DNA from 3 places in the Pradoshia sp. Z5_111 genome. Region 2 is predicted to be linked to each of the others. Evidence: riboswitches for the same ligand, from Rfam matches in the RefSeq annotation. Region 2 holds a riboswitch; each other region holds the start of a gene.
The links. Region 2 has a riboswitch for cobalamin ahead of AC4D4A_RS13405 (FecCD family ABC transporter permease). Riboswitches for the same ligand answer to the same signal wherever they lie in the genome.
Positions count from the first base shown of each region.

Region 1: linked by a shared signal. The riboswitch ahead of AC4D4A_RS17860 (ABC transporter substrate-binding protein) and the one ahead of AC4D4A_RS13405 (FecCD family ABC transporter permease) in region 2 are both predicted to bind cobalamin.
Region 3: linked by a shared signal. The riboswitch ahead of AC4D4A_RS02075 (ribonucleoside-diphosphate reductase subunit alpha) and the one ahead of AC4D4A_RS13405 (FecCD family ABC transporter permease) in region 2 are both predicted to bind cobalamin.

Region 1 covers NZ_JBZCPQ010000014.1:6,597-11,279, reverse strand. The annotation lists gene AC4D4A_RS17880 (siderophore ABC transporter substrate-binding protein) at 1-630, shown strand, start outside; gene AC4D4A_RS17875 (antibiotic biosynthesis monooxygenase family protein) at 692-1,024, shown strand; gene AC4D4A_RS17870 (polysaccharide deacetylase family protein) at 1,177-1,866, opposite strand; gene AC4D4A_RS17865 (DUF6509 family protein) at 2,017-2,319, shown strand; cobalamin riboswitch at 2,354-2,548, shown strand; gene AC4D4A_RS17860 (ABC transporter substrate-binding protein) at 2,661-3,626, shown strand; gene AC4D4A_RS17855 (TetR/AcrR family transcriptional regulator) at 3,779-4,390, shown strand; gene AC4D4A_RS17850 (acyl-CoA dehydrogenase family protein) at 4,420-4,683, shown strand, end outside.
Region 2 covers NZ_JBZCPQ010000006.1:36,491-41,173, forward strand. The annotation lists gene AC4D4A_RS13395 (tetraprenyl-beta-curcumene synthase family protein) at 1-785, shown strand, start outside; gene AC4D4A_RS13400 (LLM class flavin-dependent oxidoreductase) at 813-1,814, shown strand; cobalamin riboswitch at 1,863-2,007, shown strand; gene AC4D4A_RS13405 (FecCD family ABC transporter permease) at 2,186-3,238, shown strand; gene AC4D4A_RS13410 (ABC transporter ATP-binding protein) at 3,232-4,023, shown strand; gene mnmM (tRNA 5-(aminomethyl)-2-thiouridylate-methyltransferase MnmM) at 4,065-4,631, opposite strand; gene mnmL (tRNA modification radical SAM protein MnmL/YtqA) at 4,621-4,683, opposite strand, start outside.
Region 3 covers NZ_JBZCPQ010000001.1:421,280-425,962, reverse strand. The annotation lists gene AC4D4A_RS02075 (ribonucleoside-diphosphate reductase subunit alpha) at 1-1,840, opposite strand, end outside; cobalamin riboswitch at 2,007-2,188, opposite strand; gene AC4D4A_RS02070 (DEAD/DEAH box helicase) at 2,274-4,514, opposite strand; gene AC4D4A_RS02065 (YueI family protein) at 4,680-4,683, opposite strand, start outside.

The sequences.
Region 1 (4,683 bases), on a different contig from region 2:
TTTGAAGCAGTAGCAGCTGCTGAGCCGGATGTTATTTTCATCTCTGGCCGCCAAACACCGTTTTATGAACAATTAAAAGAAATTACACCAAACGTTATTTTCATCGGTTCTGACAACGAAAGCTACATAGACGGTGTATTTGAAACAGTAGATTTAGCAGCTAAAATCTTCGATAAAGAAGAAAAGGGCAAAGAATTGAAAGCTTCATTACAAGCGAAAGTTGATGCAGTAAAAGAAAAAGCTGCTGGTTATGAAAATGCATTAGTAGCGATGTATAATGACAAGAAAATCTCTGGTTTCGACAATGGTGAAGATTCCCGTTTCGCATATGTTTACAATGACTTTGGCTTCAAGCCAGCAACAACTGATATCGAAGCATCTTCTCACGGTTCTGATTTCTCATATGAGTCAATCCTTTCTGTCAATCCTGAAGTATTATTGATTATCGACCGTACAGCTTCTGATGTAGAAACAATTAAAAAAGATATTGAAAATGATATTATCAAAAAAACTAGTGCTTACAAAGAAGGCAAAATTGTCTACTTAGACGGTGTTAACTGGTACTTCTCAAGTAACGGTGTAACGACTGAAGCAGAAAAATTAGATGAAATCTTAAATGAATTAAAATAATCTTCATATCAAGGAGCATGTCTCAAGTGGGACATGCTCCTTTAATAAGGGGCGATTAAGTATGTTTGTTCAAATCCGTAAGTGGATAGTGACAGAGGGAAATTCAGACAAGGTATTGGAACGCTTCAGAAAGAAGCCAGATCAAGGTCCGTCGTTAATTGAACAGCGTGAAGGTTTTATCAGCCGGGAGTTGTTAGTGAAAAAAACAACACGTGGGCAAGAGGAAGTTGTCATGATCATCCGCTGGGAATCAGAAGATGCATGGAAAGCATGGGAAAAGAGTCCTGAGCACATCGCTGGCCATAAAGCGAAAATCAAGGAGCACGGAGGTAAGCCACCAAAGCCAGAATACGTAATCAATATGGAACATGGCAATTACCTTGTAGTCGAATAATAAAAAACAAAACGCCCAAATGAAAAGGGCGTTTTTTTGTAAACTATAGTCGTGGGGAAAACTCTTCCGGCAGCGCTGCAACATATGCCTACATGCCCAGATATAAGTATAAAGAAATTCCAGTATGTTATGATATTCTTCATTTAATAAAATTAAAATTCCAGGGATGGTGTTGATTCGTCCATAATCTTGAAGGTATATCCCTTATGTTTCAGACGGCGAATAATTTCCGGAAGTCCATCCACGATTGTTGTATTACCGTTAAAATCATGCAGGAGGATATAGAGATTTTCTTTTTCATCTACCCCTTGCATAATTAATTTTAGTAATTTTTTTTCTGGAATCGGAGGATTTAATCCATCGTTAGCATCACAGTTCCAATCATAATATTTATATCCTCTTTTTACTACCTCAGTCTTTAATTGATCCATTAAATCAGTACCGGCATATTGTTTTGCGACATAATTATTTGAGCCGCCGGGAAACCGCAAAATTTTTGGACTTTCGCCTACTTCCTTTTTCAGGAATTCTTCCAGCTGAATAATGTCTTTGAAAAATGTATCCTTCGATCGATAAATTTTGGAATAATTATGAGAATAGGAATGCAATCCAAGAGCGTGTCCTCTTTTTACAATATCTTTATATAAATACATATGTCCAGGGCTGGCTGTTCCCGTTACAAAAAAGGTTGCTTTGACATCCTGGACTTTGAGGATATCCAGGATTTCCTGTGTGATATTTGAGGGACCATCATCAAAACTGAGATAGGCTGTCTTTGCAAATGTTTCAGATGGAATGAGAAGCTGGATAATGAGCAATGTGAGAACAGATAGAGTACGCATAATAAACTCCTATGGGTTAAGTGATTTTAATATAGTTTTTGAATCTTATTAAAAAATATTCCTAAATGGAGCTGAATAATTGGGTAAAATGTTTAATAAAGAGATGTAACATGTATAATAGACATAAGCATTTTAGAAAGGTTGATAAAGATGATCGAGATACAAAGTTATACAGTTGAGAAACTGGAGGACCCATTTGGTATCCTTTCTGGAGAAAGGTTCGAATATTTGCTGGAGATTTCCGTTCCCGAGGAAGATGAACTATATACAGATAAGGGTCTTCTGTTGCGTGTTATATATGTGATGGATGAAAATCAGGACCAAATTTCAAAATATGAGTTTATAGAAAGTGAAACACAAAGTATTTTGGATTTTGAGCTTGAGGAAGATGAATTATCGATGGTTTTACAATTTTGCAGGGAACATACTGATGTTGAATATGAAGAAGAATAATGAAAACACTGATACTGATCATATAAAAAATATGAATATTGAATAATGTAAGAGTGCCTTATTTATTAGGATAATAGGGAAACCGGTTCAAATCCGGTGCAGCCCCCGCTACTGTATACGCGGATGAAATGATTTGTAAACCACCGGCTCCCGATTTAGAGCATGGGAAGGTAAATCAGAGTAAATTGATGCGTAGAGCCAGGAGACCTGCTCTTACTTTCGTATATACTATTTTTCGGAGGGAAAAGTGGGCGAGTCCAATCCTGTTACTTTAATATGGGTTTTCGCCTTAGCTTTTTTCGAGCTAAGGTTTTTTTATTATGTTGGAAAGGGGAATAACTATGTTAAAAAAGCGAAATCATTTATTTTTATTTATACTAGTGCTTATGCTGTCTATGTTAATGTTTGGGTGTTCGTCAACTAAAGATGACTCAAACCAGAAGAAAGAGAATTCTGAATCAACCTCCTCTGGCTTTCCTATTGAGGTAAGAGATGGATCAGGAGAAAGCATCAAGATTGAGGAAAAGCCGGAAACCATCGTATCCTTGCTGCCAAGCAATACTGAAACGGTTTATGCACTAGGTATTGGAGAGAAAATCATTGGTGTATCAGATTATTGTAATTTCCCTACAGAAGCTGCTAATAAACCTAAGGTTGGCGGGTTAGAAATCAATATTGAAAAAGTGCTGGAATTGAATCCGGATCTCCTACTGCTTTCCGCCAGTCATTTTAATAATGCCAAGGATACCATTAAACAATTCCAAACAGCGGGTATTGATGTCATTATCGTACCTGACGCCAATTCGTTTGATGGTGCATATGGAACAATTGAATTGATTGCTAAAGCAACAGGAACATCAGACAAAGCTGATGAAATTATTTCAGATATGAAAAAAGAAGTAGCGGAAATTAAAGAGAAAGCAAACGCTATAAAAGATAAGAAGAAGGTTTGGATTGAAGTATCTTCCTCACCGGATTTATATACAGCGGCCAACGGAACCTATATAGACGAAATGCTTGATATCATTCAGGCAGAGAATATTGCCGCTGATCAAGAGGGTTGGGTAACAATGAATGAAGAACAAGTCATTGAACGCAATCCAGATGTTATTCTTACTACATATGGCTATTATATTGAAAATCCTGAAGAAAAGGTATATGGAAGAAAAGCTTGGTCCGAGGTACCTGCCGTTAAAAATAAGCAGGTTTATGATGTAGATAATGACACAGTATCAAGACCAGGACCACGTTTAACAGAAGGCTTGCAACTGATAGCTGAAAAAATCTATCCTGAGACATTTAAATAAACATTTCATTTAAGAGCTACGCCCATACACTTTGGGAGGCTCTTTTTTTGTCGAATGAAATAAATTAAATTTTCTGTCAATTATGTTGAAATTTCCCTTTTGTGCAGGTATGATGATACCGATACGTATTCGTACTCACATATGGGATTGGAATGATAAGAATGTTATATGTTAATGATCTGCCGACCGAAGCCAGAGATAAAATGCTATACGCAGCCTTGCAATTATTTACTACAAGAGGCTACAAGAATACATCAGTCCTGGATATAGTTGAGTATGCACATGTCTCGAAAACAACGTTCTACCAACAATTCGGCAATAAAGAGACGTTGATTGTTGCTCTTTGTGAAAGCTTGATTGGAGAAGTTGCAGAAGAGATTAAGCTTGCAGCCTTACGGGAACCACGAATTGGTTATAAAGCATATGCCGGAATTTTTCGCTATTTGGAAATTTGCTTTTCCAATAAGGCTGTTGCCAATTTTATTTTACTCGAATCAGTCGGAGTTTCTTTCGAAGTAGAACTGGTCAGACGTGAAGCACTTAAAAGTTTCGCGGATCTCATCTTTGTTTTTGCCTACCGGGAGTTTCCGGAGAATGTGAATGAACAGGAAGTTAAGATCATCTCTCAGGCAATGGTTGGAGCAATTAATGAAGTCGTCATTCAAAAATTCCGGGAACCAAATCATCAAAAGACAGATGTAGAATATCTTGCTAGATTATTAAACCGATTGGTCATGCGATCATTTAGCAGTCTCTCAAATTAATAAACTATTGATATGAAGGAGGGAGAAAGTTGGTTTCTTTTTTGCCAAGTGAGGAAGAAAAGGCATTTGTTAATGTAGCAAAGGATTTTGCGATTCAAAAGATCCGTCCCTATGCCAGGCAAACGGAAAAAAATCAGGGTGTAAGTAAGGACATAGTTAGAAAGTTGAGTGACCTTGGATTATTAAATTTAGAACTGCCTCAATCATACGGTGGGCTGGAATTGCCGCTCGTTTCCCAGATACAGATTGTTGAGGCGCTTGCCTATGGTGACCTTGATACTATTCAGGGGCTT
Region 2 (4,683 bases):
ATGATTTTACGCTATTGCATCAATCTATGAAGGATGCTCTTAATCCGGAGGCCTTGACGAGAAATTATTATGAACTCAGAGAGGAGCAGGAGGATGGCGGGTATTTAGTCGAGTTGGTAAAAACCTGTCAATCTGTTCTGGCGAATATGGTGCATTACGAACATATCGAGCCTTATTTGAAAAAGCTTTGCACCTTTTATTGTGATTTACAAATACATAAGCATGTTAAATGGGAAGAACGGGTACATAGATTAGAAACCTGGTTCAATGAAAATAAACAGCAGCTTCCAGTAGGTCTGTCATGGTATGAATTCAGTGCTTGCGCAGGATCTACTCTGGGCATTTTTTGCTTAGTTTCATATGCAGTGCGAAAAAATTTCACTCAACATTTGGGAAAAGACATATATGAATCTTATTTTCCTTATGTGCAAGGATTGCATATTATGCTGGACTATTTTATTGATCAGGAGGAGGACCGCCAAGGCGACGATTTAAATTTCTGTTTTTATTACGAAACGGAAGAGCAAATGATTGAAAGACTTTGTTATTTTGTTGAACAAGCCAATTTAGATGTAACAAAAATACCGGATAGCAAGTTCCACAGCATGATTAACCAGGGGTTATTAGGTATTTATTTAGCCGATTCCAAGGTGAAAAATCAGTCGTCGGTTAAGAAATATACTAAAAAAATGCTAAGCCTGGGTGGCCGTTCAGCGTATTTCTTTTATTGGAATAGTAAGCTGTATCATGCGTTTAAGAGGATGAAGAAGAATAGGCGAGTCTAGCATTCAATACTAAGGGGATGGAGCAGAATGGTAAAGTTAAGTATTCTAGACCAGTCACCGCGCTCTGTTGGAGAGCCTTCAGAGCAGGCACTTGCTAATACGGTCAAACTGGCAAAATTGTCTGAGGAGTGGGGATACTCAAGATTTTGGGTCAGCGAGCATCATGATAGTCAAGGCTTGGCAGGATCTTCGCCTGAGATATTGGCAACATGGATTGCTGCTCAAACAGATAAAATAAGAGTTGGAACAGGCGGTGTTATGCTGCCTCATTACAGTGCTTACAAAGTAGCCGAAAACTTCAGAGTATTATCTGGTTTAGCTCCGGGAAGAATAGATTTGGGAATCGGCAGGGCTCCTGGAGGGATGCCAAGAGCAACACGAGCGTTGCAGGAAGGTAGAGTACAGGAACTGCATCGTTTTCCTGATCAGGTAGATGAATTATCCTGGTATCTCTATGATCAAATACCGGAATTGCATCCTCTATATGGGTTATCCGTGACACCTACCATTACGTCTCCGCCGGAATTATGGATGCTTGGATCTAGTTCTTCCAGCGCGGCTCTTGCAGCCCAAAAGGGTATACCCTATAATTTTGCTTTGTTTATTAACAGTGAATATGCTGAAGAAAATATGAAGCATTATCATGAAGCATTTCGACCTACAGAGTTAGTACAGAATCCATCGGGTATGGTTACTGTATTTACGGTTTGTGCGGAATCGGATGAAGAGGCAGAATATCTGGCTGGTTCATTGGATTTATCGATGCTGTTTCTTTCACAGGGAATTATAAGAGAGGGAACACCTCACCCAAAAGAAATTCATGAACTGTCATTATCGCAGTTTGAGAAAGCGCGGATCGATTACAACAGGAGCAAGATGATTATCGGTTCTCCTAAAACGATCGGGGAAAAAATTAGAGAGCTGAGTGAACGCTTCTTTACAAATGAAATTATGCTTGTAACGATCACCCATTCATATGAGGCTAAAGAGAATTCCTTTAGATTAATTGCCGAAGAACTGTTGAAATAATGGTGGATTTGATATTACTCAATCAATCTATTAGAATAAGAATGAAATCTCATAAATCACTTTAAAAGTGCCTCGGTACACGAGGGTAAAAGGGAAAACGGTTCAAATCCGTTGCAGCCCCCGCTACTGTACTTACTAAATCACGATTTGATTTAGTAAAAGCCAGGAAACCTGCTTTTAGAGTTTTAGTACTTATTTTTCGGAGGGAAAAGTAGGCTTATTGTATTCACAGGCGTGAAAAAGTGAATCCTTAGCTCAATACCATCCTGAGCTAAGGATTTTTTATGTGTTGAAGCTGTTTAATCTTGATTTAAAGTGCATGAATAATCCGAGGTTCGCCGTAGGAGTAAAGAGGAATTGAAGTATAAGCTATGAATAATAAAAATAGAACAACCGGTATTTATTTTGGGAGTATCCTGTTTTTGCTGCTCGCTGCGCTGCTCGGTTTGTTTATAGGCAGCGTGGACATGTCATTTAAAGATATTCTTGGAATTCTCTTAAAAAACGTGACCGGCCAGGAATCCTTCTATACCGGTCCAAAAAATATAGAAATGATCATTTGGAATATACGATTACCGAGGGTACTGATCGCTTTATTTGTGGGTGCCGCACTGGCACTTGCCGGTGCTGCCTTTCAGGGACTTTTGCAAAATCCACTATCTGATCCATATACGATCGGAATTTCTTCCGGTGCTTCGGTTGGGGCAGTGATTGTTCTATTCTTTAATATCGAATTTGCTCTTTTTGGTCAGTTCACCTTGCCGCTTGTTGCAATCGTGTTTAGTTTTATTACCTTGTTTATTGTATTTGGCATTACAAAGGCGGCCAGTGTTACCTATGCGAATGAGACCATTATTTTAGCCGGTATAATTATGAATTCATTCATTGGCGCTGTGGTCTCACTTATCATTGCGCTATCCTCAGGGGATCAAATGAGGGAGGTATTAAACTGGCTGATGGGCAGTGTGGCCATGAAAAATTGGGGGCACGTCAGTATATTGATTCCCTTTTTTATTATAGGAGCGTCCATCATTTTATTTCATTATCGTGAACTAAACGGGATGGCTCTTGGAGATCAATCCGCCCAATATAATGGAATCGATGTGAAACGAAAGAAAATAACGATTATTATTGGGGCAGGACTATTAACGGGTGCCGCAGTTGCTGTATCAGGAGCTATTGGCTTTGTTGGACTGGTTATTCCACATCTTGTTCGCCTGATTGCTGGTGCTGACCATCGCCACTTACTGCCGTTATCCATGATTATTGGAGGTGGATATCTCGTATTGGCTGACTTGATTGCACGTACGATTATCAACCCGCAGGAATTACCAATCGGTGTCATTACTGCCTTAATCGGTGCACCGGTATTTACTATCTTACTGATTAAAGAACGGATAAAAAGAAGGAATTTGACATGTTAACTGTAGAGAGCCTCAGTGCAGGCTATCATAAAAATAAGCGAGTGCTTCAGGACTTTTCTATTAAGGTTGAGAGTGGAGATTTTTTTGCTCTTCTGGGTCCAAATGGAAGCGGTAAGACGACATTGATTAAAAGTATATTGGGGAAAATGGAATATAAAGAAGGGACTTCAATTATTAATGGGAAAAGGACCTCATCCTATAAAACCGGAGAATTGGCTAAAATAGCTGCCGTGTTAAGTCAGGAACAGATGGTGGGAATAGATTTTACGGTGGAAGAAATCGTACTCTTAGGCAGATATCCTTATCAGGAAAAGGGATTTTTTAATCATTACCGTAGTGAGGATTACTCAATTGTTGATGAGTGTCTCGCTCAGACAAACACGCTGAAATTTAAATATACATATTTTTCGTCATTAAGCGGCGGGGAAAAGCAACGTGTCCTTTTAGCAAAGGCTTTGGCCCAGCAGCCAAAGCTGCTGTTTCTCGATGAACCTACAAATCATCTGGATGTAAAGCATACAATTGAATTGTTAAATCTATTAAAGAGGCTCCAGCTTCAAAATGGTCTGACGATTGTCGCTATCCTCCATGATTTAAACATGGCAGCTTTATATGCAGATAGATGTGCTTTGCTTAAGGATGGAAGGAAGGTGGCGGAGGGTGGAATAGATTTACTTTATGATGAAACCTTGCTTTCGTCTGTATACGAGGTAGATCTGGTAAGTCGCCCTCATCCTATTACGGGAACACCGCAAATCTTTTTTACTCCTGAAAACTATAAATGATTTTATATAAAAAGTGTGAGCTTCCGTGAGCTCACACTTTTTTAACGTTTTTCGATAGCGATAATAAATGGCGGGTTGTTTTTTTGATTCATAAATCGATATTCCAGCACATGGGCCGTATCCTGTGGAAGCTCTGTAACGAATTTGATTAATTCGTCACGTTCAATATCTCCGCCAGGATGACCGTGATAGATGACAAGAACTATGATGCCTTCAGGCTCCATAATATCGAGTAATGATGTTACAGCCTGAATCGTGGTAGGAGCGGTTGTAATGATTTCTTTATCGCCGCCAGGCAAATAGCCTAAATTAAAGATGGCGCCTGTTACAGGTTTGCCAGATGGGATAAATTCCTGTAAGTGCTCATGACCTGCTTGAATCAGTGTTACCCGCTCCTGAAGCTCATTTGTCATCAGTCTCTCTTCCGTTTTTTGCAAGGCAGATTCCTGAATGTCGAAGCTGTATACATGTCCATCCGGACCAGTTAAATTTGCTAAAAATACGGTGTCATGCCCATTGCCCATCGTACAATCAATAGCTATATCACCAGGTTTAACTGCTTTTTCAAGCAATAGTCTTGCGAAGGGAAGGATACGATCAAGCTTCATTGATGACAGCATCCTTATTTGGTACATAAAATTTACCTTGGTAGCTATTACG
Region 3 (4,683 bases), on a different contig from region 2:
GATTCCAAGCATCTGAATCATAGCCTCTTTGGTCAAAATAAGATCCGGTCTCCCAATCAGATCCTTCAAAAAATGGGTAAGCACCTTTTTCACCAGCTAAATCCACACTTGATTTAATCGTTAAATAAGCGATTTTTTCATATAATCGGTCACAGTATTCAACGGCTTTCTCTGATTCCCAGGCAATGCCCTCAAGCGCTAATAAATGATGCCAGCCAAATGTCCCAAGTCCTATAGCACGATAATTTTTATTCGTTATATTTGCCTGAATGACCGGGATATTATTTAAATCAATGACATTATCAAGCATTCTCACCTGTATCTTAATTAAGCGTTCAAGGACATCTTCCTTTACAGCTTTGGCAAGGGCGATAGACGAAAGATTACATACAACAAAGTCACCCGGTGTTTTTTCAATAATAATTTTCCCATCCTCGGTTCTTTGTTCAATAACTTTGGTAGCACTTTGATTTTGCATAATTTCCGTACATAAATTACTGCAATATATCATTCCTTTATGGCGATTAGCATTAGAGCGGTTGACCGTATCCCGATAAAACATATAAGGTGTTCCTGTTTCAAGCTGAGAAATCATGATCGCCTTAAACACTTCAATGGCAGGTATTTCTTTTTTGGAAAGCTGCGGATGTTTGATACATTCAGTATATTTTTGTCTGAATTGGCCATCCCCTGCTTCTTCATCAAAATAATCTTCAAGAGAATATCCCATTACTTTTCTTACTTCATGCGGATCAAATAAATACCAGGTACCCCGCTCCTTGACCATTTCCATAAATAAATCCGGAATGCATACACCAGTAAATAAATCATGCGTTCGAAAACGTTCATCCCCATTATTTAAACGCGCTTCGAGGAAGGCAAATATATCCTTATGCCAAACATCCAGATAAACTGCAATGGCACCCTGTCTTTGGCCCAGTTGGTCCACACTGACGGCGGTATTATTTAATTGCTTCATCCATGGTATAACTCCTGAGGAAACACCCTTAAATCCTTTAATATCACTGCCTCGCGCTCTAATTCCCCCTAAATAAACACCTATTCCTCCGCCATTTTTAGATAGATTGGCAATATCGGTGTTTGAATCATAGATACCTTGTAAACTATCATCAACAGTATCGATAAAACAACTGGATAATTGGCCATAGCTTTTCCCAGCATTAGCAAGCGTAGGAGTTGCCACCGTCATATATAGATTAGATAAGGCCCAATATGCTTCTCTTATTAATTCGATTCGCTGTTCTTTAGGCTCATTGATCATTAAAGTCATGGCAATAATCATAAACCGTTCCTGAGGAAGTTCATATAAGCTTCCATGATGAGATTTGGCTAAATAGCGATCTGCCAGTGTCCGAATGCCAATATACGTAAACAACTGATCTTTTGATGGATCGATGACTGCTTCGAGTTCATTGATTTCGTCTTCCGTATATTCATTTAACAATGCTGGATTATAAATCCCCATATCAGTCAATAGTTCAACAAGCTGATGAAAGCTCCCATATTTGTGTGTTAAATCATATCCCCGGCTTTTTGAAGCTTTATCATATAACTGGTCTAAATAAATAGTTGCCGCCACAAATGTCCAATCAGGCTCATCAGCAGAGATACGCTCTACGGCGCTTAGTACCAGTAAATTCACCAACTCTTTCTTGCTATAGTCAGACTTATACTCAAGTGCTGTCTTGATTTTTTCTAAGTATTCCTCTGCTGAATAGATAGATGTATAAGAACTAACACATTCCTTTATGTATGTTTCTATGCTTTTTAAATTTATAACTTCCAGACTTGCATAGTTTGATTCGTAAGATACTGCCATACTAAATTCCCCCTTATTGTTTGCCGATAAATCGATTAAAAACGTCTGTTCCCTCCACGCAAAAAATCCCATTGCCTAAAAATAAGCAATGGGAAAGAAATAATAACAAGATCGAACTGTTCAATATTGCTATTTCATCCGTTCCACCTTCATTGCTCCCGATAAAGGCAAACCAGTGAAAAAGGCAGGTCTCCTGACTCATGCTTCGCTTTACTCTAAGTCCTTCCCATAGATTTCTCTACAGTGGTTTACTTATTTCATCAGCATTTACAGTTGCGGGTACAGTTCCGGATTTTAACCGGATTCCCTATTAAGTCGAATTACGACACCTTAAACACGTTAAACTCAATATATAGTATTTTAATTTAAAACAATAACAACATATAGAATTATAAATCTTATATGTGAAAATAGCAACTAAAATTCCGACAATTTATTTAGGCAATTGCTGGAGAAATTGATTGATAAATGCTTCGGATTTCAATCGAATTCCAATGTATGGCGGATGAACACGTTTATTGGCTTCAAGAGGAACCCCCAACCACAATACTTTTTGGTCAAGGATGACAAATGTGAAGCTTGGCCCATTCTGAAGATGGATATCCGGATCCAAATAGGAATGGGAATCTGGAGAATACATCATCAGTCTTGTTCTTGAGTTCCTCGTCTTCACTCTTTGAACAAAATCCGATGATAACACACTGGAATTTGGCAAGGAAAGGATAATGGAAGATTGGGCTTTTTTTAAATCCTGATAGAACCCTTCCAAATTTCTTGCATAAATCCATTGTAATTTTGGATGATGGTTGGCAATCCATTTGCCTATTTGATCCATATTGACCATTTGATTCCGTTTCATTTGATATTGAACGAGCTGATGAAGAGTTTTTGTATGCGAAACTTTTGATTCTATAAACTCCACATCGCTGACATGAATCAGTTTCCCTTTTGTTCTGGTAATTGCAACATTTAACAGCCGTTCACTTTCCCTGCCCGTTAAAAGCATCCCTGCCCGATTTTGCGGATAACTATCTACACTATCAAATACCATTACTTCCCGTTCACTTCCCTGGAAACGATGGACAGTGGCAGCCAATATATCATGCAGGCCGTTCTCTTCCTCATATAGATCTTTAATTAATGTTTCCATCAATTGTGCCTGCGCACGATAAGGGGTTGCATAACCGATTGATTTACTCCCATTGCTGTAGGCTTCATGAATAACCTGAAAGGATAACAATAGATTCATCAAATTCATTCTAGAACCAGAGGAAGTGCCCGTAAAGCAGTGTTCCCCTGTGAAGCTCGTATTTAACAGTACGGAAGCACGATCTACAAAAGGTGTTTTTGAAACGATATCTTTTTTGTTTATATGAACACTTGGATGATCGCCAACCAGTGAATTATAGACATATTGGTTCGTAAAAGCGGAGATATCCGGATGCATTCTCCTCTGTTCCTTTAATAAAAACAGATGAGTATGAAGTTTTCCTCCTCGTGCAATATCAGCAACACCGGCACGATGGAAGATATCCTCCTTCAGCCAGCGGTCTACAAGCTCTCCCCTCGAAACCGCAATAGGAGGCAATTGCTTAAAATCTCCACAAATAATACAACGCTTGGCGAGAGAGCCGGCAAAGGCAATTTGCGGGATAAAGGCCATACTGGCTTCATCAATGATAACTAGATCATACTCTTGTTCAAAAATACTCGGGTCCATTGCTGCTTTCGCCAAGGTAGTCCCAACAATGAAGGCATTTTTGACTAAATGAATTTCTTTTTGCCTTATTTTCTCTAAGATTCTGCCCAGTTTTTTTTCAAGGTCAAGAAGCTGCTCCGAGTCACGTACGCTAAAAGACAGAGACAGATCTTTTTTTAGCAGTTTCTTTTCTTCAGCAATCGAATCCCTTTCCTTCACTAAATGTCCATCATGACTTTCCAATAATTTAGCCGGCAATATATCCCCATGCATCAGAAGACCCTCACCAGTTTGAGAGCCGTAACGTAAAATATCTCCTTCATGAAAACGATCCGCTCGTTTAACAAATGCCGTAATTTCGGCAAGCAGGACATCCACAGCCTGATTACTGTGAGAGAGAACTAATATACGTTTCTTTTTAAAATATTTATTGGCTGCCGTTCGTGCTAAAGTATACGTTTTTCCTGTTCCTGGCGGTCCCCAAACATATGTGACCGGGTTATATTTTGATCTGGCATATAATTCGCGTACCGCGCTTTTACTTGTTTTGTCCGTTCGTTTATCAGGCATGGAAGGCTCCATAATCCGTTTAACCCGACTTCTTTTCCGCTTACTTTTCCTGATATCATCCAGTCTTTCAATTAGCTGATCTAAAAGTTCCCATGGGTCATGATAAATCGTAGCCTCTTCAATCAATTCACCTATTGATTGTTCAAGAGACAGAAGCAAACTATTGCCCTCAGACGATAGGATTCTGGCATCAAACCGACTCCCGCCCCATTCCAGCTTAGAAATCGTTCCAACAGGTATACGCAAAATACTGGATGACTCAAAATAGTACGTAAAAGAATCACCTGACATAATCTTATTGCCATTCATCAGGTGATAGCGGGTACTTCCATATTTTTTTAAATACTGAATCTCTTCTTCAAGTGCTTCCTGCCATTCTTCAATATATTCTTGTGTTGAATTCATTCTTTGTGCCCCTCAAATCATAAACCTAAATTATCTCTAATTTGATAACTATACCATACAAACTAAAACTAGAATAGTCGATGGCACATACTCACCTAACCGAAACATGCATCCAGACACCGTATTGTTTCTCGTATTAAGGGGTGTATAGTTATGACATTTTGTTTAT